DNA from 3 places in the Zoogloea sp. GDB6 genome. Region 2 is predicted to be linked to each of the others. Evidence: riboswitches for the same ligand, from Rfam matches in the RefSeq annotation. Region 2 holds a riboswitch; each other region holds the start of a gene.
What was found. A riboswitch is a leader RNA that binds a small molecule or an ion and turns the genes downstream of it on or off. The one in region 2 is predicted to bind cobalamin.

Region 1 (7,781 bases), 950 kb from region 2:
AGGACGACGCCGGCGAGATGCGCCATGCGGTGGAAGCCCTGCACCACAGCCTCGGCCAGGCCACCCGGCTGGCCAACCAGTTGCTGTCCCTGTCCCGCGCGGAGCCGATCAACGGCCTGATGCTGAAGCAGGAGGACGTGGATCTCGCCGCGGTGGCGCGGGACGTGGTGATCGATCTCCTGGTGCTCGCCGCGAAGCACGACATCGACCTGGGCATCGAAGGCGGCAACAGCCCGGTGATCGTCCGCGGCCAGCCGCTGCTGCTCCGCGAGATGATCTCCAACCTGGTGGACAATGCCTTGCGCTACACGCCGGCTGGCGGCGTCGTGACCGTGCAGGTAGATGTGCAGGCGGACGGAGGCGACGCGCCGCCGATGGCCCGCCTGCGCGTGGTGGACGACGGCCCGGGCATTCCGCCCGACAGTCGGAGCGCAGTGTTCCTGCGCTTCTACCGCCTGCCCGGCAGCGACCACACGGGCAGCGGGCTGGGGCTGTCGATCGTGAAGGAGATCGTGCTCGGCCACCACGGCGACATCGAGCTGGACGACGCCCGACCGGGTACCGCCGAACGGCCAGGGCTGGCCGTCACCGTGCGCCTTCCCCTCGCCGCCGCAGCGGACTCAGCGCACGACGAATGAACGGAAGCTGTTTTCCTTGCCGAGGACGAGCCGGCCGAACTCGTCCAGCAGTTCGGGGCCGACGGCTTCCGCCGGCACGCGACAGGAGGCGAAGCCGAAGCGCTCCAGATTGCGTGACTCGATGACCACCTGGCGGTTCTCGAAGTCGGCCCGCCACACCACCTGCACGCTGATCTCATCGTTCACCGTGAAGGTGCCGAGCTCCAGCTCGCGCTGGCGATTGCGCCGCTCGACGCATTCGAAACGCAGCCCGAGATCGAACAGCATCTGGCGCAGGCGTTCGACCGCATGGCCGGCGCGCTCGATGATGCGCACACCGCCGCCCTTCAGCGTGTAGCCGAAGGTCACCCGCTCAATGCGGCCGCCATCGCTCTCGGCCTGAGTACGGAAATCGGCAAAACCCTCCAGCCAGGCCAGGTTGCGAAACACGTCGCCGGCATCCAGGAAGATGTAATTGCGCGCCACCTGGGGCTTGAGATAGTTGAGCTGGGTGCTCAGGTCGTGGAAATACTCGAAAGCCGCCCGCAAGCGCCGGTCCAGGCTGGTCTTGGCTGCGTCGACCCGCTCGAATGCATCTTCGGCAGCCCGCTGGCGGGTCTCCACCTCACCGCGCAGCTGGTCCAGCAGACCGCCGCTCCGCACCGTCGGCAGCGGTTCCTCGTTTTTTTGCACGTCCGCCGCCTGGCCACCCAGACGCACCGGCGGAAAATCGTTGCCCGGGACCTCGTGATAAGTCTCCTTCGAACGGGGCAAGCCGGTATAGCGGGAGTCGATCTCCTGCACGCGTTTGCGCGCCGCCTCCAGGTCAAAGGAATTGATATCGGCGAGCAGGGCCTCGGCCTCCGCATCCAGTGTGTCTGCATTCGTGTCCTCGCGTCGGCTCCGGTCCTCGTCCGGACAGGCGTCCGGAAGAGAAGACGAGGCCATGCCGCGGCCGGGCGGGAAAAAGGGATCGGGTTGCACGGCAGTCAAGACACCACGTGATATTGATCCGCTGGAAGGACCGGGGTTATTACAGATGCAAGTATTCCGCTGCCTGCGGGCCGGGTCAATCCCGGAATGGTGCGGGATTACCCTCCAATCCCTGTGAAAAATTCCCAGTCCCAGAAAATCTGTCCCCGAAACGGGCAGAACCCAGCATGGATCCCTGCCTGCCGCCAGGGAAACTTGCGCGCGTAAAGAACATGCAGTTAGACTCCGCGCCGTTACGGGTGCCGACCCTGCGTCTGCAGGGAAGGTGAAACGGGAAGTCCGGTGACGTCGGGAGCATGCTCTCCCCGACCATTCCGGCGCAGCCCCCGCTGCTGTAAGCCTGACGAATCTGCTCTACGCCACTGGGTTTTTCCCGGGAAGGTTGGCAGACGAGAGTGAAGGCGAGCCAGAAGACCGGCCTGTGACGATTTGGTGTGGTACAGGCCCCGGGGTGTGGGCAGATCCGACCGATGGGCTTGCCCAGACCCGTTGCCGTCCCGTTCCTCCTGCCTTTTTCCGGAGCCGTCGCCGCCACAGGTCCGCACCCGCCTGGTCCGTATGCATTTGTTCTGCGCATCCCCGTTGCCCTGCCGCACTTCGTTCAATCGACACGAAGGGAAGCAAACATGCACATCGAACCGGGGTACGTCGCCAGTGCCAAGATCGTCGCCGCCAACGCCGCCGCAGTGGCGCTGCTCGGCAGCCAGTCCGTCCACCTCCTCAAGCAGCCGCAGCTGATCGTCCGCACGCTGATCGCCGGCGTCCTGTTCACGCTGTTCATGCAGGCCTTCCACCTGAAGGTCGGCCCGTCCGAACTGCACTTCCTCGGCGCCATGCCGATCTACCTGTCTCTCGGCTTCGTACCGGCCCTGTTCGGCTTCGCCATCGGCCTGCTCGCCCAAGGGCTGATTTTCGAACCGACCGACCTGGTGCACCTGGGCGTCAACACCCTGTCCCTCGCCGTGCCGCTGATGCTGGTGCATGCCACCTTCGGCCAGCGCCTCGCCAAGCTGGATGTACGCAGCATCCTCAAGCTCGACGCCGCCTACTACAGCGGCGTGACCCTGATGGTCGGCTTCTGGCTCGCCATCGGTGAGGTCGCCACGCCCTTCTCCGCCTGGCTCGCCTTTGCTTCGTCCTACGCCGCCATCGTGATGGTCGAGCCGATCTTCACGCTGCTCGCCCTGCAGGCCATCGGCCGCCGCCAAGACAATGCGGCCGTGCGCTTCTGCTTCGCTCCGCAGGCTGCCTGATGGCCGGCAAGGTCTGGTTCGTGGGCGCCGGTCCGGGCGACCCGGAGTTGCTCACCGTGAAGGGTCGCCGCCTGCTGGAAGAAGCCGGCGCGATCCTCTTCGCCGGTTCGCTGGTGGATCAGGCGGCGACGCTGTTCGCGCCGCCCGGCTGCGAGATCCGCGACTCCAAGGACATGACGCTGGAAGAGATGAGCGCCTGGCTCCTCGACCAGACCACCCGCCACGCCACCGTGGTGCGCCTGCAGACCGGCGACCCCGGCCTGTACGGCGCGCTGGTGGAGATGACCCGCCCGCTCACCGCCGCCGGCATCGAATGGGCGGTGGTGCCGGGCGTCTCGTCGGCCTTCGCCTCGGCGGCGGCGGCCGGCGAGACCCTGACGCTGCCGGAAGTCACGCAGACGGTGATCCTGACCCGCGTCGCCGGGCGCACGCCGATGCCGGCGGGCGAGGAGCTGGAAGCCCTGGCCGCCCACAAGACGACCCTGTGCATCTTCCTGTCCATCACCCTGCTGCACGAGGTGCAGCGCGCGCTGCGCGCCGCCGGCTGGGCCGAGGACGCGCCGATCGTGGTGGTGCAGAAGGCCAGCTGGCCGGGCGAGGAGAAGATCGTCCGCGGCACCCTCGCCGACATCAAGAAGCGCTGCCAGGCCGAAAAGATCGCCAGCCAGGCAATGATCATCGCCAGCCCCACGCTGGGCGCCGCCGACTGGCCGACCCTGGCCCGCTCCAAGCTCTACGACCCGGCCTTCGGCCACCGCTTCCGCAAAGCTTCGGCCGCCTCTGAAGAGACTTCCGCATGAACGACACCACCCTGCTCCTCGTCGGCCACGGCTCCCGCAACCGGGACGGCAACAAGGAAATCCTGCACTTCGCCGCCCAGTGGCGCGAACGCCACCCGGCCTGGCGCATCGAGGTGTGCTTCATCGAGCACGCCGATGTGCTGCTCGCCGAAGGCCTCGACCGTGCCGCCCGTGACAGCCGCCGCGTGGTCGTGCTGCCCTTCATCCTCAACGCCGCCGGCCACGTGAAGATGGAGCTGCCGGCCGCCATCGAGGACGCCCGCGCCCGCCACCCCGGCGTGGACTTCGGCTGCACCCGCCACCTGGGCATGGGCCGTGAAATCCTCGCCGTGCTGCAGGCCCAGCTCGACCGCCTGATGAAATCCCTGGCGATGCCCGACCCCCAGACCACTGGCGTGGTCCTGCTCGGCCGCGGCTCGTCGGACGCCGGCGCCAACGGCGAACTGGCCCGCATGGCGCGCTGGCTCTTCGAGGACAACGACCACGAGCTGGTGGACCTGGCCTTCACCGGCGTCACCTGGCCACGCCTGGAAACCATCGTCCAACGCCAGGTGCGCCTGGGCATGACGCAGATCTGCGTGGTTCCGGTGTACCTGTTCACCGGCGTGCTGATCGAGCGCATCCAGGCCCAGCTGGAGCGCCTGCGCCAACAGTACCCGCAGGTCGCCTTCGCGCTGGGCACCCATTTCGGCTTCGACAAGGGCATCTTCGACCTGCTCGACGCCCGCGTGGCCGGCGCCGAATTGCCGGAGGGCGGCCTACTCGAATGCGACGGCTGCAAGTACCGTCAGGCCGCCGAGGCCGAGCACCTGCACGACCACAGCCACACTCACACTGGCCATGCCGGTTGCGGCCACAACCATGACCACGAGCATGGCCACGACCACCCCCATGAACATGCCCACGCCTGAGCCCGCCATGAGCGCCAACACCGTCACCGAACAGCTCACCGCCGCCGGCCGCGCCATCGAGCACGACTCCTTCGCGATCATCGACCGGGAGGCCGGCCCCCACGCCTACAGCGCCGAGCAATGGCCGCTGGTGCGGCGGATGATCCACGCCAACGCCGACTTCGAGTTCAACGGCCTCACCGCCTTCCACCCGCAGGCCATGCAGGCCGGGCTGGAACGCATCCTGGCCGGTAACACACCGGTCGTCGCCGACGTGGAGATGATCTGCGTCGGCCTGTCGAAGCCGCGCCTGGCCCACTTCGGCATGACGACCCACCAGTTCATCTCCGACCCGGACGTGATCGCCGCCGCCCAGGCCGAGGACACCACGCGCGCCGTACAGGCCATGCGCAAGGCCCACCGGCATGGCCTCCTCGACGGCGCCATCGTCGGCATCGGCAATGCGCCCACCGCGCTGATCGAAGTCGTCCGGCTGATCCGCGAGGAAGGCGTCCGCCCGGCCCTGGTCGTCGGCATGCCGGTCGGCTTCGTGTCGGCGGCCGAATCCAAGGACCTGCTGATGGAGCCCGGTGACGTGCCGTGGGTCGCCATCCGCGGCCGCAAGGGCGGCTCGACGCTGGTCGTCGCCGCCATCCACGCCATCCTGGGCCTGGCCGAAGAGCGCCAGCGCCAGGCCTCCTGAGGCCACCGATGGCAGCTGGTCACGCCCTCCCCGAGAAGGTCCGCAAGGGCGATCCGAAACGGGATCGCGGCAACCGCACGGGCTTCTCCACCGGCGCCAACTCCGCCGCTGCCGCCGCCGCTGCGACCCTCGGGCTGGTCCAGGGGCGCGTGCCGGAGGCGATCGAATGCGTGCTGCCCAACACCCAGCGGGTGCGCTTTTCCATCACCGACGGGTGGACTGACGGCCTGCACGCCCGCGCGGTCAGCATCAAGGACGCCGGCGATGACCCGGACGCCACCAACGGCGCCCACCTCACCGCCGAGGTCGAGCGCCTGCCCGGCGCCGCCGGCCAGATCGTGCTGCGCGGCGGGCCCGGCGTCGGCACCGTCACCAAGCCCGGCCTCGGCCTCGACGTGGGCGGCCCGGCGATCAACCCGGTGCCGCGCCGCAACATCACCGACAACGTGCGTGCCGCCGGGGCTCCCATCCTCGAAGCCGGCGACGGCATCGCGGTGACCATCTCGGTGCCCGGCGGCGAGGAAATGGCCAAGAAGACCCTCAACGCCCGCCTCGGCATCCTGGGCGGCATCTCCATCCTCGGCACCACCGGCATCGTGCGCCCTTACTCCACCGCAGCCTTCCGGGCCAGCGTGGTACAGGCGGTGGATGTGGCCGCCAACCAGGGCCAGACCAGCGTGGTATTCACCACCGGCGGGCGCACCGAGAAATGCGCGATGCGCTGCTTTCCCGAACTGGACGAAGCCTGCTTCGTGCAGATGGGCGACTTCGTCAAGGCCGCCTTCCAGACCGCCGTCAAGCAGGGCATGCAGCACATCATCGTCGGCGCGATGGTCGGCAAGCTCACCAAGATCGCCCAGGGCCTGTCCGTCACCCACGCCTGGCGCGAGGAGGTGGACCGGGAGCTGATCGCCTCGGCCGCCGCCGAAGTCGGCGCCCCGCCCGACCTGGTGGAGGAGATCCGCGCCGCCGAAACGGCCCGCTTTGCCGCCGAGCGGCTGGCCGAGCTGGACCTCACCGTCGCCTTCCACCGGGCCCTCGCCGAGCGCGCTATCCGCAGCCTGCGCGAACGCTACCCCGGCCCCCATCGCCTCACCGTGCTCGCCTGCAATTTCGAAGGCGTGCCCATCGTCACCGTCGAAGAACATGAACTCGCCTGAAATGTGCCGCATCGTCGGCATCCTCGATGACGGCTGGTTCGGCCTGGGCGACCCGGCCCGCACCACCCTCATCGAATCCGATCTCCTCATCGGCGCCCGCCGCACGCTGGACCTCGTGGCCCCCTACCTCCCTCCCAGGGTGGAACTGCGAGAGATGGACGGCCAGCTCGGCCGTGTCCCGGAATGGGTCCGTGCGGCGCGCGGCGCCGGCCACACCAGCGCCGTGCTGGCCACCGGCGATCCCCTGTGCCACGGCATCGCCAGCTTCCTGGCCGGCAAGCTCGGCACAGATGCCATTACCGTGCACCCCGCGGTGTCCACGCTGCAACTGGCCTTCGCCCGCTTCAAGAAATGCTGGCAGGCCGCCGCCATCGCCTCGGTGCACAGCCGCGACGCCGGTGAATGGCAGGTCGGCGCGACGCCCGAACACGGCCTCTACCCCCTCATCCGCGCCGCTGCCCGGCATACGCTGATCGGCGCCTTCACCAGCCCGGACAACACCCCGGCGCGCATCGCCCGGGCTCTGATCACCGCCGGCCACAAGGACGACTTCCGCCTGTCAGTCGCCGCCCGCCTGTGCCTACCGGACGAAACCCTGTTCGCCGACCTGCCGCTGGGCGACGCCGCCGGCATGAACTTCCCCGATCCGAACATCATCGTGCTGGAGCGCATCACGCCACCCGACAGCCGCGCCACCTTCGGCTTCGACGATGCCGACTTCGTGCAGCGCGCCCCCGAGAGAGGCCTCATCACCAAGCAGGAAGCCCGCGCCCTGTCCCTCGCCAAGCTGGGCCTGCGCCCCGACAGCCGGGTGTGGGACATCGGCGCCGGCTCCGGCTCGGTGGGCCTCGAAGCCGCCCGCCTGGCTTACGACGGCCACGTGTGGGCCATCGAGAAGAACCCCGGCGACGCCGACAACGCCCGCGAGAACGCCCGCCGCCTGAAGGCCAGCAACTACACGCTGATGGAAGGCAAGGCACCGGCCGGACTGGACCAATGGCCGGACCCGGACGCTGTCTTCATCGGCGGCTCCGGCGGCGAACTGGCCGAACTGATCCGCCTGGTCCTTGCCCGCCTGCGCCCGCAGGGACGCCTGGTGATGAACTTCGTGACGCTGGAGAACCTCGCCGCCGCCACCGCTGCACTCACCGAAGCCGGCGCTACGTGGGATGTCGTCCAGCTGCAGGCCGCCCGCAGCCAGCCCATCCTCGACATGCATCGCCTCGCCGCGCAAAACCCGGTGTGGATCGTCTCGGCCACCCCGGCCGCGCCCCAACAGCAAGGAACCCCGCAATGACCGCTCCCCGCCTCGGACGCCTGATCGGCGCCTCCCTCGGCCCCGGCGATCCCGAACTCATCACCCGC
Region 2 (7,781 bases):
GTCCAGCGCTCGTTGAGCTTGTGCTGGAGCGCGACGGACAAGGTGTCGGGCGTCTCGATGGAGGCGGTGATCGACCGATCGACCAGGCCCGGCACGGTCTGCGTGCCGTCGAGATCGACCTTCACCTTGGAGCGGTAGCTCACGCCCAGCCGGGTGGCCTCGTCCAGCTGATACATCAGGCCGGCGTTGTAGCCCCAGGCCCGACCATCGCCCTTGAGCCGCCCGACCGGTGCGCCGACGTAGGGCGTGGCCTGTGTGAATTCGATCTTGCTGACGACGTAGTCGACGCCGACGCCAAGCGACAGCCGCTCATTGACACGGTAGGCGACGGACGGATTGACGTTGATATGGCGGATGCGGGTTTTCTGGCCAGAGAAGCGTCCGACGAAGGTGCTGTCGTATTCCGTCTCGTCGGCGAAGGTCGGCCCTATTCCCAGGCCCAGCCGCCAGTCTGGCGCCAAGGCGTAGGCGTAGTAGATCGCCGGTACCGCATGCACGCCACCCCCATTGCCTCCCGAGTCACCGAGCGGATGGAATGCCCCGGTGGGCGCGCCGGTCAGCGGATTGATGACCGGCATGGGCGTGGTTCCTTGATCGGTGAAGCGGCTACTCCGACTGATCAGCGTGCCTACTGCGCTGATGTTGTGAGTACCGGACAGCAGCGTCATTCCGGCCGGATTGAAATAGATCGTGCTCGCGTCCTCGGCAACGGCAGCCTGGCCGGCATAGGCCGTTCCAAGCCCTGAACCGTTCTGCTCCATGAGCTGGAAGCCGGCGGCGCCTGCCGAGCCGGAAAATGCCAGCGCCGATATGAGCAACGGGATAACGCGGGGCTGCAGCATGTTTCGCATCAAGTCGTCTCCTTTTGTACTTTTGTAATAAGCAAGAACATCGAAACTGGAATGCACAAACGTTCGTTTTAACCGAGAGGCAAAAAAACAGCCCTGCTACTCCAAGGCCTCCTGGAATCACTATATTCAAACGTTCGTTTGATAATAAGGAGCTTGCAACGAGCCGGCAAGTCTTTTTTTGCGTGCCGGCGATGCGAATCGTCAGATACAGGTGGTGGAACGCACGTCCCGGCGCTCCAGATGCGGCCCCTGCTGCCCGAAGCCTCGGGCAGCCAGCCGGGCGGCGCGTCAGTCCGCGGCGCCCTCGAACTGCGGCAGCGGTGCCCGCAGGCCGCCGAGCAGGAAGGACATCAGCCGCGGCAGCAGGCGATCGAAGCGGTCCATCTCCGTTTCATCCTCGATCTGCCAGTCGGTCACCACACGCAGCGCGTCGATGCCGGCGATCGCGAACGAGGTGGCGCCGAGCATGAAGTGGAAGCGCCAGACGATCTCGGACTTGGGCACATCCGGCAGCGCCTTGAACAGTGCGTCCTTGTAGCGCTCGACGACGGCGCGGTATTCCCGGGCGAGAAAGGTGTGGATGAACTCTGTGGGCTCGGTGAGGGTCCGCCCGAGCAGGCGCAGAAAGGTCATGCCGCCGCGGGCCTCGTTGTCGGCCAGGCGCAGCAGCGTCCCGAAAAAGCCGTCCACGATCTGCGACGGCTTCAGCGGCTTGCCCGCCGACTCACGCTCCAGCGCGTCGAGGATGCGCATGCGCTCATCGTTCAGCCAGTCGAGCCGTCGGCGGAAGACCTCCTGCATCAGGGATTCCTTGGAGCCGAAGTGGTAGTTCACCGCCGCCAGGTTGACGCCTGCTCCGCTGGTGATCTGGCGCATAGACGTCCCGTCGTAGCCGTTGGCCATGAAGAGGCGCTCGGCCGCATCAAGAATTCGTTCGCGGGTATCCGCATTGGGGGTCTCGCCAGCTTTCGGTGCAGCCACTTCTGATACTCCGTCCTCGTACAGTCGTTTGAACATAAATTGATCCGTACGTGGATGCAAGCGCCGAGCCCAAGGCGGCAAACAGCCGCCGGGTATCCCCCACGCATCCATGGGCCATTGCACGCCCATCCCCGCGGCAGGCCGAATGCGCACGCATAACGATATGCTCCGCCCTCAGCCTACTATTGGTTGATCAATTGACAGCCTCAATCACTAAATAGCCGATCAACGCGTTGACAGCCCGCCCGGCCGCCGCCTAAACTCCGCCCCGTCATTGGTTCCCCGCCAGGGGATGAAAAGGGAAGCCGGTGCGAGACCAAGGTCTCAATGCCGGCACTGCCCCCGCAACTGTAATCGGCGAGTTTCGTGCCCCCACAGCCACTGGATGCGCTCCGGGAAGGCCGGCACGACACGCGGACCCGAGAGTCAGGAGACCTGCCATGGCCCAATCCTTTTGCGCTTTTGGGGCGGGGTGTCCCTGAAACGAGGAGTCTTGCCGCCGTCGTGCGGCGGGCCGCCCTGCCGGGTTCCCGCTGCCGCGCTCCAATCGCTCCCTCGGCTCTCCGCCCCCCGGACACGGAGAACCCGCTTGCAGACCGCCATCCTGAAATCCTCGCCGAGCCACGCCGGCAGCCATGAAACCGCCGTTGCCGCGTTGCAGGTCATCCGCCGCAACGGAGCCGTCGTCGCCTTCAACGCCGACAAGATCGCCGTGGCCATGACCAAGGCCTTCCTCGCCGTCGAGGGCAACGCCAGCGCCGCCTCGTCCCGCGTCCGCGAGATCGTCGGCCGCCTCACCGACACCGTGCTGCGCGCCCTCACCCGCCGCCTGCCCGACGGCGGCACGGTGTCCATCGAGGACATCCAGGACCAGGTCGAACTGGCCCTGATGCGCTCCGGCGAACACGACGTGGCCCGCGCCTACGTGCTGTACCGGGAACGCCGCTCGGCGGAACGGGCCGCCGTGCCGGTCGACGCCGCCACCGCGCCTATCCTCCACGTCCAGGACGGCGAGCGCCGGATCCCCCTCGACACCGTCCGCCTGCTCGCCAACTGCCGGACCGCCTGCGCCGGCCTGGGCGACGGCGTCAGCCCCCAGGCCATCCTCGACCACGCCCTCCGCAACCTCTACGACGGCGTTCCCCTCGCCGACGTGGACCAGGCGCTGATCCTCGCCGCCCGCGGGCTGATCGAGCGCGAACCCGGCTACAACCAGGCCAGCGCACGCCTGCTGCTGGTCAGCCTGGCGCGGGAAGTGCTGGGCCACGGCGTGCAGCTCGATGCGCTGGCCGGGCAGTACGCCGAGCAGCTGCCGGAATTCGTCGGCCGCGGGATTGCCGCCGGACTGCTCGACCCGCGCCTGGCCGACTTCGACCTGGCCCGCCTCGCCGCCGCCCTGCGCCCCGAACGCGACCTGCAGTTCGGCTACCTCGGCCTGCAAACCCTTTACGACCGCTACTTCCTGCACGTGGACGGGCGCCGCATCGAGCTGCCGCAGATCTTCTTCATGCGCGTCGCGATGGGCCTCGCCCTCAACGAGATCGACCGGGAAGCCCGCGCCATCGAGTTCTACGCGCTGATCTCGAGCTTCGACTTCATGTGCTCGACACCGACCCTGTTCAACAGCGGCACGCGCCACTCCCAGCTGTCCTCGTGCTACCTCACCACCGTCTCGGACGACCTGGAGGGTATCTACCAGGCCGTCAAGGAGAACGCGCTGCTGCAGAAATACGCCGGCGGCCTCGGCAACGACTGGACCCCGGTGCGCGCCCTCGGCAGCCGCATCAATGGCACCAACGGCCAGAGCCAGGGCGTGATCCCCTTCCTCAAGGTGGTCAACGACACCGCCGTCGCCGTGAACCAGGGCGGCAAGCGCAAGGGCGCGGTGTGCGCCTACCTGGAGACCTGGCACCTGGACATCGAGGAATTCCTCGACCTGCGCAAGAACACCGGCGACGAGCGGCGGCGCACCCACGACATGAACACCGCCAACTGGATTCCCGACCTGTTCATGAAGCGGGTGCATGAGAACGCCGAATGGACCCTGTTCTCCCCGTCGGACGTGCCCGACCTGCACGAGCGCTACGGCGCCGACTTCGAAGCCGCCTACGTGGCCTACGAGGCCCGCGCCGACGCCGGCGGGCTGCGCCTCTTCAAGCGCCTGCCGGCCGTCCAGCTGTGGCGCAAGATGCTCACCATGCTGTTCGAGACCGGCCACCCGTGGATCACCTTCAAGGACGCCTGCAACCTGCGCTCGCCGCAGCAGCACGTGGGCGTCGTGCACAGCTCCAACCTGTGCACCGAGATCACCCTCAACACTTCCGGCAGCGAAACCGCGGTGTGCAACCTGGGTTCGGTCAACCTGCCCGCCCACCTCAAGGACGGCCAGCTCGACACCGACAAGCTGGCCCGGACCATCCGCACCGCGCTGCGCATGCTCGACAACGTGGTGGACATCAACTTCTACGCCACCCCCAAGGCCCGCCGCGCCAACCTGCAGCACCGTCCGGTGGGGCTCGGCATCATGGGTTTTGCCGACTGCCTGTACGCCCTCGGCCTGCCCTACGCCTCCGCCGAAGCGGTGGAGTTTGCCGACCGCAGCATGGAGGCCGTGTGCTACCAGGCCTACTGGGCCTCCACCGAACTGGCCCGCGAGCGCGGCCGCTACGCCAGCTTCGACGGCAGCCTGTGGGACAAGGGCATCCTGCCGCTGGACAGCCTGGACCTGCTCGCCGCAGCGCGCGCCGGCCACCTGGACGTGAACCGGGACAGCCGCCTGGACTGGGCCGCGCTGCGCGAGCGCATCGCCCGCCACGGCATGCGTAACTCCAACTGCGTCGCCATCGCCCCGACCGCCACCATCTCCAACATCGTCGGCGTGTCGGCCAGCATCGAGCCGGCCTACCAGAACCTCTACGTCAAATCCAACCTGTCCGGCGAATTCACGGTGGTCAACGAAGCGCTGGTCCACGACCTGAAGGCGCTGGACCTGTGGGACGAAGTGATGGTCGCCGACCTCAAGTACTTCGACGGTTCGCTGGCCCGCATCGACCGGGTGCCGGACGAGCTCAAGGCCCGCTACGCCACCGCCTTCGAGATCGACCCCGCGTGGCTGATCGAAGCGGCGGCCCGCCGCCAGAAGTGGATCGACCAGGCCCAGTCCCTCAACCTCTACCTCGCCACGCCGTCCGGCCGCAAGCTGGACGAAACCTACAAGCTGGCCTGGCTGCGCGGCCTCAAGACCACCTATTACCTGCGCACGCTGGGCGCCAGCCAGATGGAAAAGGCCGGCGAACGGGAGCACACCGCCCCCGCCAGCGACGACGCCCCGCGCTTCTGCTCCATCGACAACCCGGAATGCGAGGCCTGCCAATGAACGCCCCGTTCAACGACTGGGACGCCCCCATGCGCCCGGCCGGCGCGCCGCAGTCCGCCGCGCTGGCCCCGGTGAATGCCGCCGACAAGCGCATCGTCGGCGGCCACACCGACATCAACCAGCTCGCGCCCTTCAAGTATCCGTGGGCCTGGGAGTTCTTCCTCAAGGCCAACCGCAACCACTGGACGCCGCTGGAAATCTCCATGGCCCAGGACGTGCACGACTACCACCACAAGCTTACGTCCGCCGAGCGCCACGTCTTCGAGAACGTGCTGGCCTACCTCACCACCTCCGACATCCTGGCCATGCGCAACATCGGCCTGGCGGTGATGGAGAAGATGAGCGCGCCCGAGCTGCAGATCTATCAGGCCCGCCAGGTGTACGAGGAAGCCCTGCACACCTGGACCTACCAGCACTGCATCGAATCCATCGGCCTCGACCAGCAGGAAATCTACAACCGCTACCGGGTCGTGCCAGCCATCCACGGCAAGATCGCCCTCGCCAACCGGCGCCTGGAGCGGGTGATGCGCCCGGACTTCGACCTGCGCGAGCGGGACAACCTGCACGAGTTCGCGCTGTCCTACTTCTTCTTCGCGGCGATCTTCGAGGGCTGCTGGTTCTACAACGGCTTCTCGCCGATCTTCGCGCTGCAGCGCCGCGGCCTCATGAAGGGCGCCGCCGAACAGCTCCAGTACATCATGCGCGACGAAGTCCTGCACTGCGCCTTCGGCATCCGCGTGGTGCGCGAACTGCTCAAGGAAGAACAACTCACCCTCGACCCCGCCGCCCTGCGCACCCTCTGGGACGAAGCCGAGGCCGCCGAGCGCGCCTACGCCGACTACATCCTGCGCGACCCGATCCTCGGCTACAACGCGGAGCTGCATACCACCCAGTTCCGCTTCATGGCCAACCGCCGCGCCCGCCAGGTCGGCCTCGCGGAGCCGTTCCCCGGCGCCGAGAGCGTGCTGCCGTGGCTCGACGAGCAAGCCAACCTGCGCAAGGAGAAGAACTTCTTCGAGACCCGTGTCACGGAGTACCAGACGGGCGGTGCGCTGAGCTGGGATTGAGCGCCTGCGTCGGGCGACAGATAATTTTTCATTTACGACACATAATTTTTCATTCTGCGACACATAATTTTTCATCGACCAGCGAACAGGGCCAGATTAACGCTTCCTTGCTCTGTCATCGACCTGGCAAGCTGGGCAAGCTTTTCTGGGCTTCCACCTGCATTCAGAACGCGGCCTTCAAAGAGGCTCCAAAGAAATGTGAAATAGGCAATCCCTTCGTGCTCTTCTCACGATAGCTTGGCGTGTGCTTGGTCAACCAGTCGTTGGCTTCTATGCATCACCTCTGGAATATAATCATCGGACTAACAAAAAAAGGGGGCGTTGGTCTATGGGTGTGCTCGATCTGTTTTCCAAGCGTCAGAAACGTGCACGCGGAGAAATACCTGATGTGTACCGCTACGACGATCTACCGAACACTCTTCGGGTGCAGATCATTCACATCGTTAGGGATGCTTTTGGGATTGACAACCACGGCTCTGACCACGCGCAGAAGGCGTATGAGGTTGTAAATGAAATCCTCTGCAGAGAACTTGGGGTGTTTGAACTGGTTAAGTACCCCAAGTCTGATCAAGAATCCGTCTTCAATTTCTTCCTGCAGGAAGAATCTGTCGAGCTGGCACTAGACGTTGTGGAACTGTGCTTCCAATTCATCCAGGGGCACATCGGACAAAACCAATCTTACCGATACTACACCAACAGGAAGATTGAGCCGGACGATGCCGTTGCTGAGTTGAACGAGCGCTTTAAGGAGCATGGTGTCGGCTACCAGTTCGAGTCCGGTGAAATCATCCGCGTCGATTCTGAGTTCCTTCATGTGGAGGCAGTTAAGCCAACGCTAGCGGTGCTGCGAGACAAGAGCTTCAAGGGTGCGAACGAAGAGTTCCTGAAAGCCCACGAGCACTATCGGCGCGGGCGCTACAAAGAAAGCCTTGTTGACGCGCTGAAGGCATTCGAGAGCACCATGAAGACCATTTGCAATCTGCGGGGTTGGCGGACGCAACCAACGGATACGGCAAAGAATCTTATCTCCACCTGCATGAGCAATGGTTTGTTTCCTGCGTACTTCGACTCGCAGTTCTCGTCCATTCGCTCGCTGCTCGAAAGCGGCGTCCCGACTGTACGAAACAAGAATGGTGGCCACGGGCAAGGTACCGACCCTTTTGCTGTGCCCGAATACTTGGCACGGTACACGTTGAACCTCACGGCGACGACCATCCTATTCATGGTAGAAGCGCATCAGGCGACCAAGTAAGCTGGCTGCGATGATAGTCGCTACAGCTTTCGCGCCACCTTAGTAAGTGTATTGCCTCGCTGGAGCTGCAGCTATCATGTTCATACCTGTTCCTTCTTATTCAAGGGACTGGCCACTCGCCCGGGAGTGCTCACAGCACTCCCGGGCGCAACTGTTTTTACGGGTCCAGAAGCTGTGGACGCGGTAGTGTAAGCTATGGCAACCATAGGCGGGCAACAGCAAATGTAGTTACATTTCCGTTCAAACCATTGATT
Region 3 (7,781 bases), 2.7 Mb from region 2:
TAGTTGCCGGCCGCCTTGGCGGCGAACCATGCGGTCATGCTGTCGCGGGTGCGCGGCTGGTAGTCGTAAAGGGCGGTGGAAGTGGCGATGGCCTCGTTGAAGATGGCCAGGATCGCATCGCCGTGCTCGGCGAGGGTGCAGGCAATGAAGTTCATCAGTGGAACACGGGCTATGGACACAACCCCGATTGTGCCCCAGCCAGCCGTCCGCTCAGCGGTTGAACCAGCGCAGCAGCGTGCCCCAGTCGTGGAGGTCCAGGCGAGTCACTTCGCCGCAGGCGAAATCGAGGCCAAGCCAGTGTTCCGCCGGCAGCTTGAGCAGATGGCCGGCCAGCGCGCGCAGTGGGCCACCGTGGGCAACTACAACCGCGGCGGCCGGCGGCGCGGCCTGCAGCTCGGCGAGGAAATCGTGAACGCGGGCCGCCATCTGGCGCGGCGACTCGCCGCCCGGTGGCGCGAAGTCCAGCGGCACGTCGGCCCACGCATCGAGGGCGGCACGGCCGATGTCGTCATAGCTGCGCCCTTCCCATTCGCCGAAGTGGATTTCCTTGAGGCGCGGTTCCAGCCGCGGCGTACCGAGCGCTTCGGCCAGCAGGCGGGCGCGGGTCAGCGGACTGGCGTACAGCGCAAAGTCGGCCGGCAACAGCGGGCGCAGGCGCGCCGCCACGTCGGCGGCAGACTCGGCCAGCCCCAGGTCGGTCTGGCCGTAACAGATCCCCGGCGCCACGGCGGGCCGGGGATGGCGGATCAGGTAAAGCTCCACGCGGCGAGCATCCCCAGGTAGATGGCGATTTCGGCCAGTTGCTGGGTAGCCCCCAGGCAGTCGCCGGTATAACCGCCGAGCCGGCGGGCAAACTTGCGCGCCGCGGCGATCGCCACCACAGCGGTGACGAGCAGCGCCGCCAAGGCCTCCAGCGGCGTTAGCAGCAACAAGGGCACGACCCCGGCCAGCGTCGCGATGCCCAGCTCGGTGGCGCTCGGGCGGCGCGCCACCGGTGCCGACTTGGCGCTGTCGTCGCTGCGTGCGTAGTCGAGCACCGCCATCACGCTCACCGCGGCGAGGCGCGACAGCGGATGGGCCACCAGCAGCGCGGCGACCACCGGGTAGTCGTCATCGGCGCCCAGGTCGGCGAGGGCCAGGTATTTGGCGAGCAGCAGCAGCACCAGCCCGATGGCACCGTAGCTGCCGATCCGCGAGTCCTTCATGATCGCCAGCGCCTGCTCCTTGGTCCACCCGCCGCCGAGGCCGTCGCAGGTGTCGGCCCAGCCGTCCTCGTGGAAAGCGCCGGTGGCGCGGATGGTCGCCGCCATCGCCAGCACCACCGCCAGGTCCACCGGCAGCAGCTGTGCCGCCAACCAGTAGGTCGCCGCGCCGATCAGGCCGACCAGCCAGCCAACCAGCGGCAGGTAGCGCGCCGCCCGCCCCAGCTTGTCCGGCGCGAAGTCCACCCAGCCCGGCACCGGCAGGCGGCTGAAGAACGCGATGGCGATGAAGATCAGCTCGAGCTGGGCGCGGATCATGGCAGTGCGGCGGACTGGCGGCTTGCGTGTCTCACGCGTCCTTGCCGCTGACGCCGGCGGATTCGAAGCTGGCCATTTCGTTGAGGAAATTGACCGCCGCCTGCACCAGCGGGAAGGCCAGCGCGGCGCCAGTGCCCTCGCCAAGGCGCAAGTCGAGCTGGACCAGCGGGGCGGCACCCAGGTGGGCCAGCTGCACGGCGTGGCCGGGCTCTTCGGAACGGTGCGCGAACACGCAGTAATCGATGATTTCCGGGGCGATCTCATAGGCCACCAGCAGCGCGCTGGTGACGATGAAGCCGTCGATCAGCAGCAGCATGCCGGCTTCGGCGGCGCCGAGCATCGCACCCGCCATCATCGCGATCTCCAGGCCGCCGTACTCGGTCAGCGCTTCCAGCGGATCGCCGCGGCGTCCGCCACGGGCCACGGCCTTGGCCAGCAGCGCACGCTTGCGGGTCATGCCCGCGTCGTCGAGGCCAGTACCACGGCCGATCACCACGTCCAGCTCGGCGCCGGTCAGGCAGTGGGTCAGCAGCGACGCGGCGGCGGTGTTGCCGATGCCCATCTCGCCGAAACCGACCACGTTGCAGCCGTCGGCGGCCAGGCCGCGGACCAGCTCGCGGCCACGGGCCAGCGCAGCGTCACGCTGGGCGACGGTCAGCGCCGGTTCTTCCAGGTAGTTGGCGGTGCCCGGTGCCACCTTGGCGTCGATCAGGCCGGGGCGGCTGCCAAAGTCGTGGGCCACGCCGGCATCCACCACTGTCAGGCCCATGCCCATCTGGCGCGCAAAGACGTTGATCGCTGCGCCGCCGGCAAGGAAGTTCTCGACCATCTGCCAGGTCACGTCCTGCGGGTAGGCGGACACGCCCGCCTTGGCCGCGCCGTGGTCGCCGGCAAACACCAGCATGTGCGGCCGGCGCAGTTCGGGGCTGAGGGTCTGCTGGATCAGGCCGATCTGGCGGGCCAGCGGCTCGAGGCGGCCAAGGGCGCCGAGGGGCTTGGTCTTGGTGTCGATGCGCTGCTGCAGCGCGGGGGCGAGGGACTGGTCGGGACGGACGATGGCGTAGGTCATGGGACGCATCTGCGGACGGTGTCGAGGCCGCGGATGCTAGGACGCCGAAATCATTTGTTCAAGCGCCAGCGCCCCTGGACGGCCGCCCCGCGATATCCGCCGGACGGCCGCAAAGCCTTAATTGGCGCGGCTTTTCCCGCCCAGCGAACGAACCTGCAGGACGACCCGGCGGCTGTTGCGCACCTCGCGCTCCCACGCGCGCTTTAGCACGAAACGCAGTTCGTAGTCGCCAGCCACTTCGCCGATCACCGAAAAGACCTGGCTGCCGTCGCGCCGCTGCGCGACCGTCGCCTGGCTTTCCTCGAGGCATACGCGGACCGCGCCGTTGGCGCCATCCACGTACCAGGTGGCGCCGCTGCCCGGGTAGGACGGCAGCGCAATACGGCAGATCTGCCCGACGTTGCTGGCAAGGCGTTGGGTGCTCATGGTGTGGATCCCTTTTGTTTTTTTAAGGGATCGATGGTGCCGTGCAGCAAGCAGCGGCCGCTATGTGGCGGGACATCGCCGAACTGTGACCTATTACCACCCGCCCTTCAGGCCCCCTTGAGGACCAGCGGCAGGCCCGCGGCGACGAAAGTCACCCGCCCGCACAGGGCCGCCACAGCCTGGTTGAGACGCCCGGCCTCGTCGCGGAACAGGCGGCCCAGCGGACTCTCCGGCACCAGGCCGAGACCCACCTCATTGGCGACGAAGATCACTTTCCCCGGCAATTGCGGAATCAGTTCGAGCAACGCCGCACGCTCGCGGGCGAAGGCCGGCAGCAGCTCGGCACCGGCGGCCGGCGGCAGGTTCTCGGCCCCGTCGAGCAGGTTGGCCAGCCACAGGGTCAGGCAATCGACGACCACGCAGCGCTCCGGCGTCGCCGTCGCCTGCAGTGCCGCCGCCAGCGCGCGGGGCGCTTCGACGACATTCCAGCCTGCCGGCCGGTCGGCCTGGTGACGGGCGATGCGCACGCACATTTCCTCGTCCAGCGCCTCGGCGGTAACGATCACATACACAGCCAGGCCGCTCGCCGCGGCGGCCTGTTCGGCGTGGCGGCTCTTGCCGGAACGGGCGCCGCCCAGGATCAATTCGGATGACATAAGAGGGCTCCAGCAGATTGACGCTCACGTCAACCCAATTCGGGAAGTGACTGATTTTGGTGCTATTATCGCAGCCGTTGTCGCCACAGGGCCGAGTCGGCCCGGCGATACGCGTGCTCCAGGTGCTCCAGCGGCCGTCCAGGCCAGGAGTTAAACGGGAAACAGGTGCGCGTGCTTCCACACGGAAGCCGCAAGGCCTGTGCTGCCCCCGCAACGGTAAGGAAGCGCAAGGCGCATCACATAGCCACTGGGCCTTACGGGCCTGGGAAGGCGATGCGTCCTGTCCGGTCGGCATTGTGCCGCACCGGCTCGGCTTGCGAGCCCGGATACCGGCCTCGATCACACAACAGCGGAAGTGCCACGGGGTGGTGGCAACGCGCGCGGCCGTGATCCTGTCCGGCCTTCTGCGGTACCTCCCCTGCGCTTCCACACGCAATCCACCCGAGTCGGCGGGGACGCCACCGGGTCCGGGAGAACCTGACAGATGATCATCCGCCTTTCCACCGCCGCCCTCGCGGTCGCTTCCGTGTTTCCCAGCCTGGCGCAGGCCGCAACCGAGCAGCCCACCGTCGTCGTCACCGCCACCCGCCAGGCCCAGCGCGCCGACGAGTCGCTGGCTGACGTGACCGTCATCGGGCGCGAGCAGATCGAACGCGCCGGCTCGACCTTCTCCCTGCCCGAACTGCTGGCCCGCCAGCCCGGCATCCAGATGGCGTCCAGCGGCGGCCCCGGCAAAGCCACCGACATCTTCATCCGCGGCGCCAGCCCGCGCCAGACCCTGCTGGTCGTCGACGGCATGCGCCTCGGCTCGACGACCCTCGGCTCGCCGAGCTGGCAGGACATCCCGCTATCGCAGATCGAGCGCATCGAAATCGTCCGCGGCCCGGCTTCCGCGCTGTACGGCGCCGACGCCATCGGCGGCGTGATCCAGATCTTCACGCGCAAGGGCGAAGGCGCGCCGAAGGCCGACGCCTTCGTCGGCGTCGGCAGCTACGGCACCCGCGAAACCTCGGCCGGCGTGTCCGGCGGCACCGACAAGCTGTCGTACTCGGTGCGCGGCGGCTATGCCGAGAACGACGGTTTCAGCGCCATCTACAGCAAGACCAAGCAGCCTTACTACTACAACCCGGACAAGGATCCGTACCGCAACAGCAACTTCTCGGCCAAGCTGGGCTATAGCGTGGCGGACGGCCATGAAGTGGGCGCTTCGATCCTCTACGCCACCAGTCGCAACCATTACGACTCGGGCCTCGGCTTCGACAACTACAGCAACAACATCCAGAACGCCTGGAACCTGTTCAGCCGCAATCGCCTCACGGACATCTGGACCAGCACCGTGCGCTTCGGCCAGTCGGTGGACGACTCGAAGGACTTTGCGTCCTACGCCCCCAGCGGCGCGTCGATCAAGACCACCCAGCAGCAGTTCATGTGGCAGAACGACATCCGCCTGCCGGTCGGCACCCTGCTCGCCGCCTACGAGAACCTGCACCAGAAGGCCGTCAACCAGGACACCTTCGACGTCAGCCGCTCGATCAACTCGGCACTGCTCGGGTGGACCGCCGGCTTTGGCCCGCACAAGGTCCAGCTCAATGCCCGCCACGACGACAACAGCCAGTTCGGCGGCAAGACCACCGGCTACGCCGGCTACGGCTACCAGATCCTGCCGACCCTGCGCGTGCAGGGCAGCATCGGCAACGCCTTCCGCGCGCCGACCTTCAATGAGCTGTATTACCCCGGCTACGGCAACGCCAACCTGAGGCCGGAAAGCGCCTACAACAAGGAAGTCGGCCTGCTGTGGGAGCAGCACGGGCACAGCGTCAGCGCCACCTACTTCCGCAACCGCATCAGCAACCTGATAGTCAACGACCAGAACTTCATCCCGCAGAACGTCGGCAGTGCCCGCCTGGAAGGCATCAGCCTGGGCTACGGCGGCCAGCTCGCCGGCTTCGACATCGTCGCCAACATCGACTTCCTCGATCCGAAGGACCTGGACACCGGCACGCGCCTGCAGCGCCGCGCCAACAAGACCGGCAATCTGGCGATCAGCCGCAGCTTCGCGGCCCTCACCGTGGGCGCCGAATGGCAGGGTTCCAGCGGCCGCTACGACCGTACCAACGAGGTCAACCCGATGGGCGGCTACGGGCTGGTGAACGCCTTCGCCAAGTACGCGCTGACCAAGGAGCTGGGCCTCGAAGCACGGGCCAACAACATCCTCGACAAGCAGTACGAAACCGCCTGGGGCTTCAAGACGGCCGGCGCCAACGTCTTCTTCGGCGTACGCTACGCACCGAAATAAGCCCCATGCACGGAGGGACCATGGCCGACGGGCACACCGCCGCCCGACATCAACCGGTGAGCATGCGCCACATGCGCCTGCGCGCCCGGCTGGTCATCGCCGGCCTGATGACGGCGGCGCTGGTGGCCTTCGCCTGGTCCCTGTCGGCCGGCGCCATGCCAGTGTCCTGGCACGATCTGCTGGCAGCACTGGGCAGCGGTGAAAGCAGCATGGAGGCGGACATCGTCCGCCAGCTACGCCTGCCCCGCGCCATCGCCGCCTTCGCCTGCGGCGGCCTGCTGGCCCTGGCCGGTGCGCTGATGCAGGTGCTGCTGCGCAACCCGTTGGCCGACCCCTACGTGCTGGGCATTTCCGGTGGGGCAGCGGTTGGCGCGCTGGGCACGATCCTGGCCGGAGCGACGGCCGGGTGGATCGACACCGGCGCCTTCATCGGTGCCCTCGGCGCCACGCTGCTGGTCTTCGGCCTCGCCCATGGCGACGGTTCATGGACGCAGACCCGCCTCCTGCTCACCGGCGTCATCGTCGCCGCCGGCTGCGGCGCCGCGGTGGCACTCATGTTGAGCCTGGCCCCCGAAGGCCGCGTCAAGGGCATGCTGTTCTGGTTGATGGGCGACGCCAGCAGCGCGACCCGCCCATGGCCGGCACTGGCCCTGCTGGGCATCGGTCTGTTGGCCGCCCTGCCCTTCGCCCGCGAACTCAACTTGCTGGCCCGCGGCGAGATCACCGCCCGCGCCCTCGGCATCCAGGTCGGCCGCCTGCGCATGCTGGTTTACGGCCTCGGCGCACTGCTCACCGCGGTGGCGGTGACCACCGTCGGTTCGGTGGGCTTCGTCGGCCTGATCGTGCCGCATCTGGTCCGCCTGGCCATCGGCAATGACCAGCGCCTGCTGCTGCCCGCCGCCACGCTGGCCGGCGGCGTGCTGCTGTGCGCCGCGGACACCGCCGCACGCACCGTGGTCGCGCCGATCCAGCTACCGGTCGGCGTGCTCACCGCGCTGATCGGCGTGCCGGTCTTCCTGTTCCTGCTGGCCAGGCATCCACGATGAAGATGGACGTGCGCCCGCCAGTCCTCGCCGCCGAGCGCCTCACCGTGAAGGTAGGCCACCGCGACGTGGTGCGCGCACTGGATTTCACGCTGCAGCCCGGCGACACCCTGGTGATCCTCGGCCGCAACGGCGCCGGCAAGACCACCCTGCTGCACACCCTGGCCGGCCTGCGCGCTGCCGCCGCCGGCACCGTGCTGCTGTCCGGCCAGCCTTACGCCGCCTGGCCTCGTGGCCACGAGGCCTGCCTGCGCGGCCTGCTGGCCCAGAGCCAGCCGGATTTCTTCAGCGCGACAGTGCTCGAAACCGCCCTCGTCGGCCGCCACCCTTACCTCGGCCGGTGGGACTGGGAAGGGCCGGAAGACGAGGCGATCGCCCTCACCGCGCTAGCCAGCATGGGCCTCGACAGCTTTGCCGAACGCCAGGTGCCCACGCTGTCCGGCGGCGAGCGCCAGCGCCTCGCCATCGCCACCCTGCTGGTCCAGCGGCCGCGCCTGTACCTGCTCGACGAACCGCTGGCCCACCTGGACCTGCACCATGAAGTCGCGGTGCTGGACCACTTCCGCACCCTGGCTTCCGCCGGCGCCGGTGTGGCGATGGTCCTCCACGACATCAACCTGACCGCCCGCTATGCCAGCCACGTGCTGCTGCTCGACGGCGCAGGTGGCCATATCTTCGGCCCGGTCGCCGAGGTGCTCACCGCCGAGCGCCTGTCGGCGGCCTTCGGCCATCCGCTGCGGGCCGTCGCCGACGGTACGGCAACGCTGTTCG

Region 1: it holds a riboswitch for cobalamin, as region 2 does, so the genes downstream of both, AC1PQG_RS06365 (energy-coupling factor ABC transporter permease) here and AC1PQG_RS10530 (ribonucleoside-diphosphate reductase subunit alpha) in region 2, are expected to answer to the same signal.
Region 3: it holds a riboswitch for cobalamin, as region 2 does, so the genes downstream of both, AC1PQG_RS24705 (TonB-dependent receptor domain-containing protein) here and AC1PQG_RS10530 (ribonucleoside-diphosphate reductase subunit alpha) in region 2, are expected to answer to the same signal.

The regions. Positions count from the first base shown of each region.
Region 1 is NZ_CM161497.1:1,379,561-1,387,341, reverse strand. It holds gene AC1PQG_RS06375 (sensor histidine kinase N-terminal domain-containing protein) at 1-638, shown strand, start outside; gene AC1PQG_RS06370 (hypothetical protein) at 621-1,565, opposite strand; cobalamin riboswitch at 1,831-2,047, shown strand; gene AC1PQG_RS06365 (energy-coupling factor ABC transporter permease) at 2,237-2,863, shown strand; gene cobM (precorrin-4 C(11)-methyltransferase) at 2,863-3,663, shown strand; gene AC1PQG_RS06355 (sirohydrochlorin chelatase) at 3,660-4,574, shown strand; gene AC1PQG_RS06350 (precorrin-8X methylmutase) at 4,582-5,256, shown strand; gene AC1PQG_RS06345 (cobalt-precorrin-5B (C(1))-methyltransferase) at 5,265-6,416, shown strand; gene cbiE (precorrin-6y C5,15-methyltransferase (decarboxylating) subunit CbiE) at 6,403-7,713, shown strand; gene cobI (precorrin-2 C(20)-methyltransferase) at 7,710-7,781, shown strand, end outside.
Region 2 is NZ_CM161497.1:2,326,609-2,334,389, reverse strand. It holds gene AC1PQG_RS10540 (OmpP1/FadL family transporter) at 1-851, opposite strand, end outside; gene AC1PQG_RS10535 (TetR/AcrR family transcriptional regulator) at 1,140-1,832, opposite strand; cobalamin riboswitch at 2,090-2,289, shown strand; gene AC1PQG_RS10530 (ribonucleoside-diphosphate reductase subunit alpha) at 2,422-5,208, shown strand; gene AC1PQG_RS10525 (ribonucleotide-diphosphate reductase subunit beta) at 5,205-6,275, shown strand; gene AC1PQG_RS10520 (STM4504/CBY_0614 family protein) at 6,604-7,527, shown strand.
Region 3 is NZ_CM161497.1:5,412,746-5,420,526, reverse strand. It holds gene AC1PQG_RS24735 (N-acetyltransferase family protein) at 1-155, opposite strand, end outside; gene cobC (alpha-ribazole phosphatase family protein) at 211-762, opposite strand; gene AC1PQG_RS24725 (adenosylcobinamide-GDP ribazoletransferase) at 747-1,517, opposite strand; gene cobT (nicotinate-nucleotide--dimethylbenzimidazole phosphoribosyltransferase) at 1,552-2,589, opposite strand; gene AC1PQG_RS24715 (protease inhibitor I42 family protein) at 2,707-3,015, opposite strand; gene cobU (bifunctional adenosylcobinamide kinase/adenosylcobinamide-phosphate guanylyltransferase) at 3,123-3,671, opposite strand; cobalamin riboswitch at 3,775-4,023, shown strand; gene AC1PQG_RS24705 (TonB-dependent receptor domain-containing protein) at 4,156-5,967, shown strand; gene AC1PQG_RS24700 (FecCD family ABC transporter permease) at 6,030-7,013, shown strand; gene AC1PQG_RS24695 (ABC transporter ATP-binding protein) at 7,010-7,781, shown strand, end outside.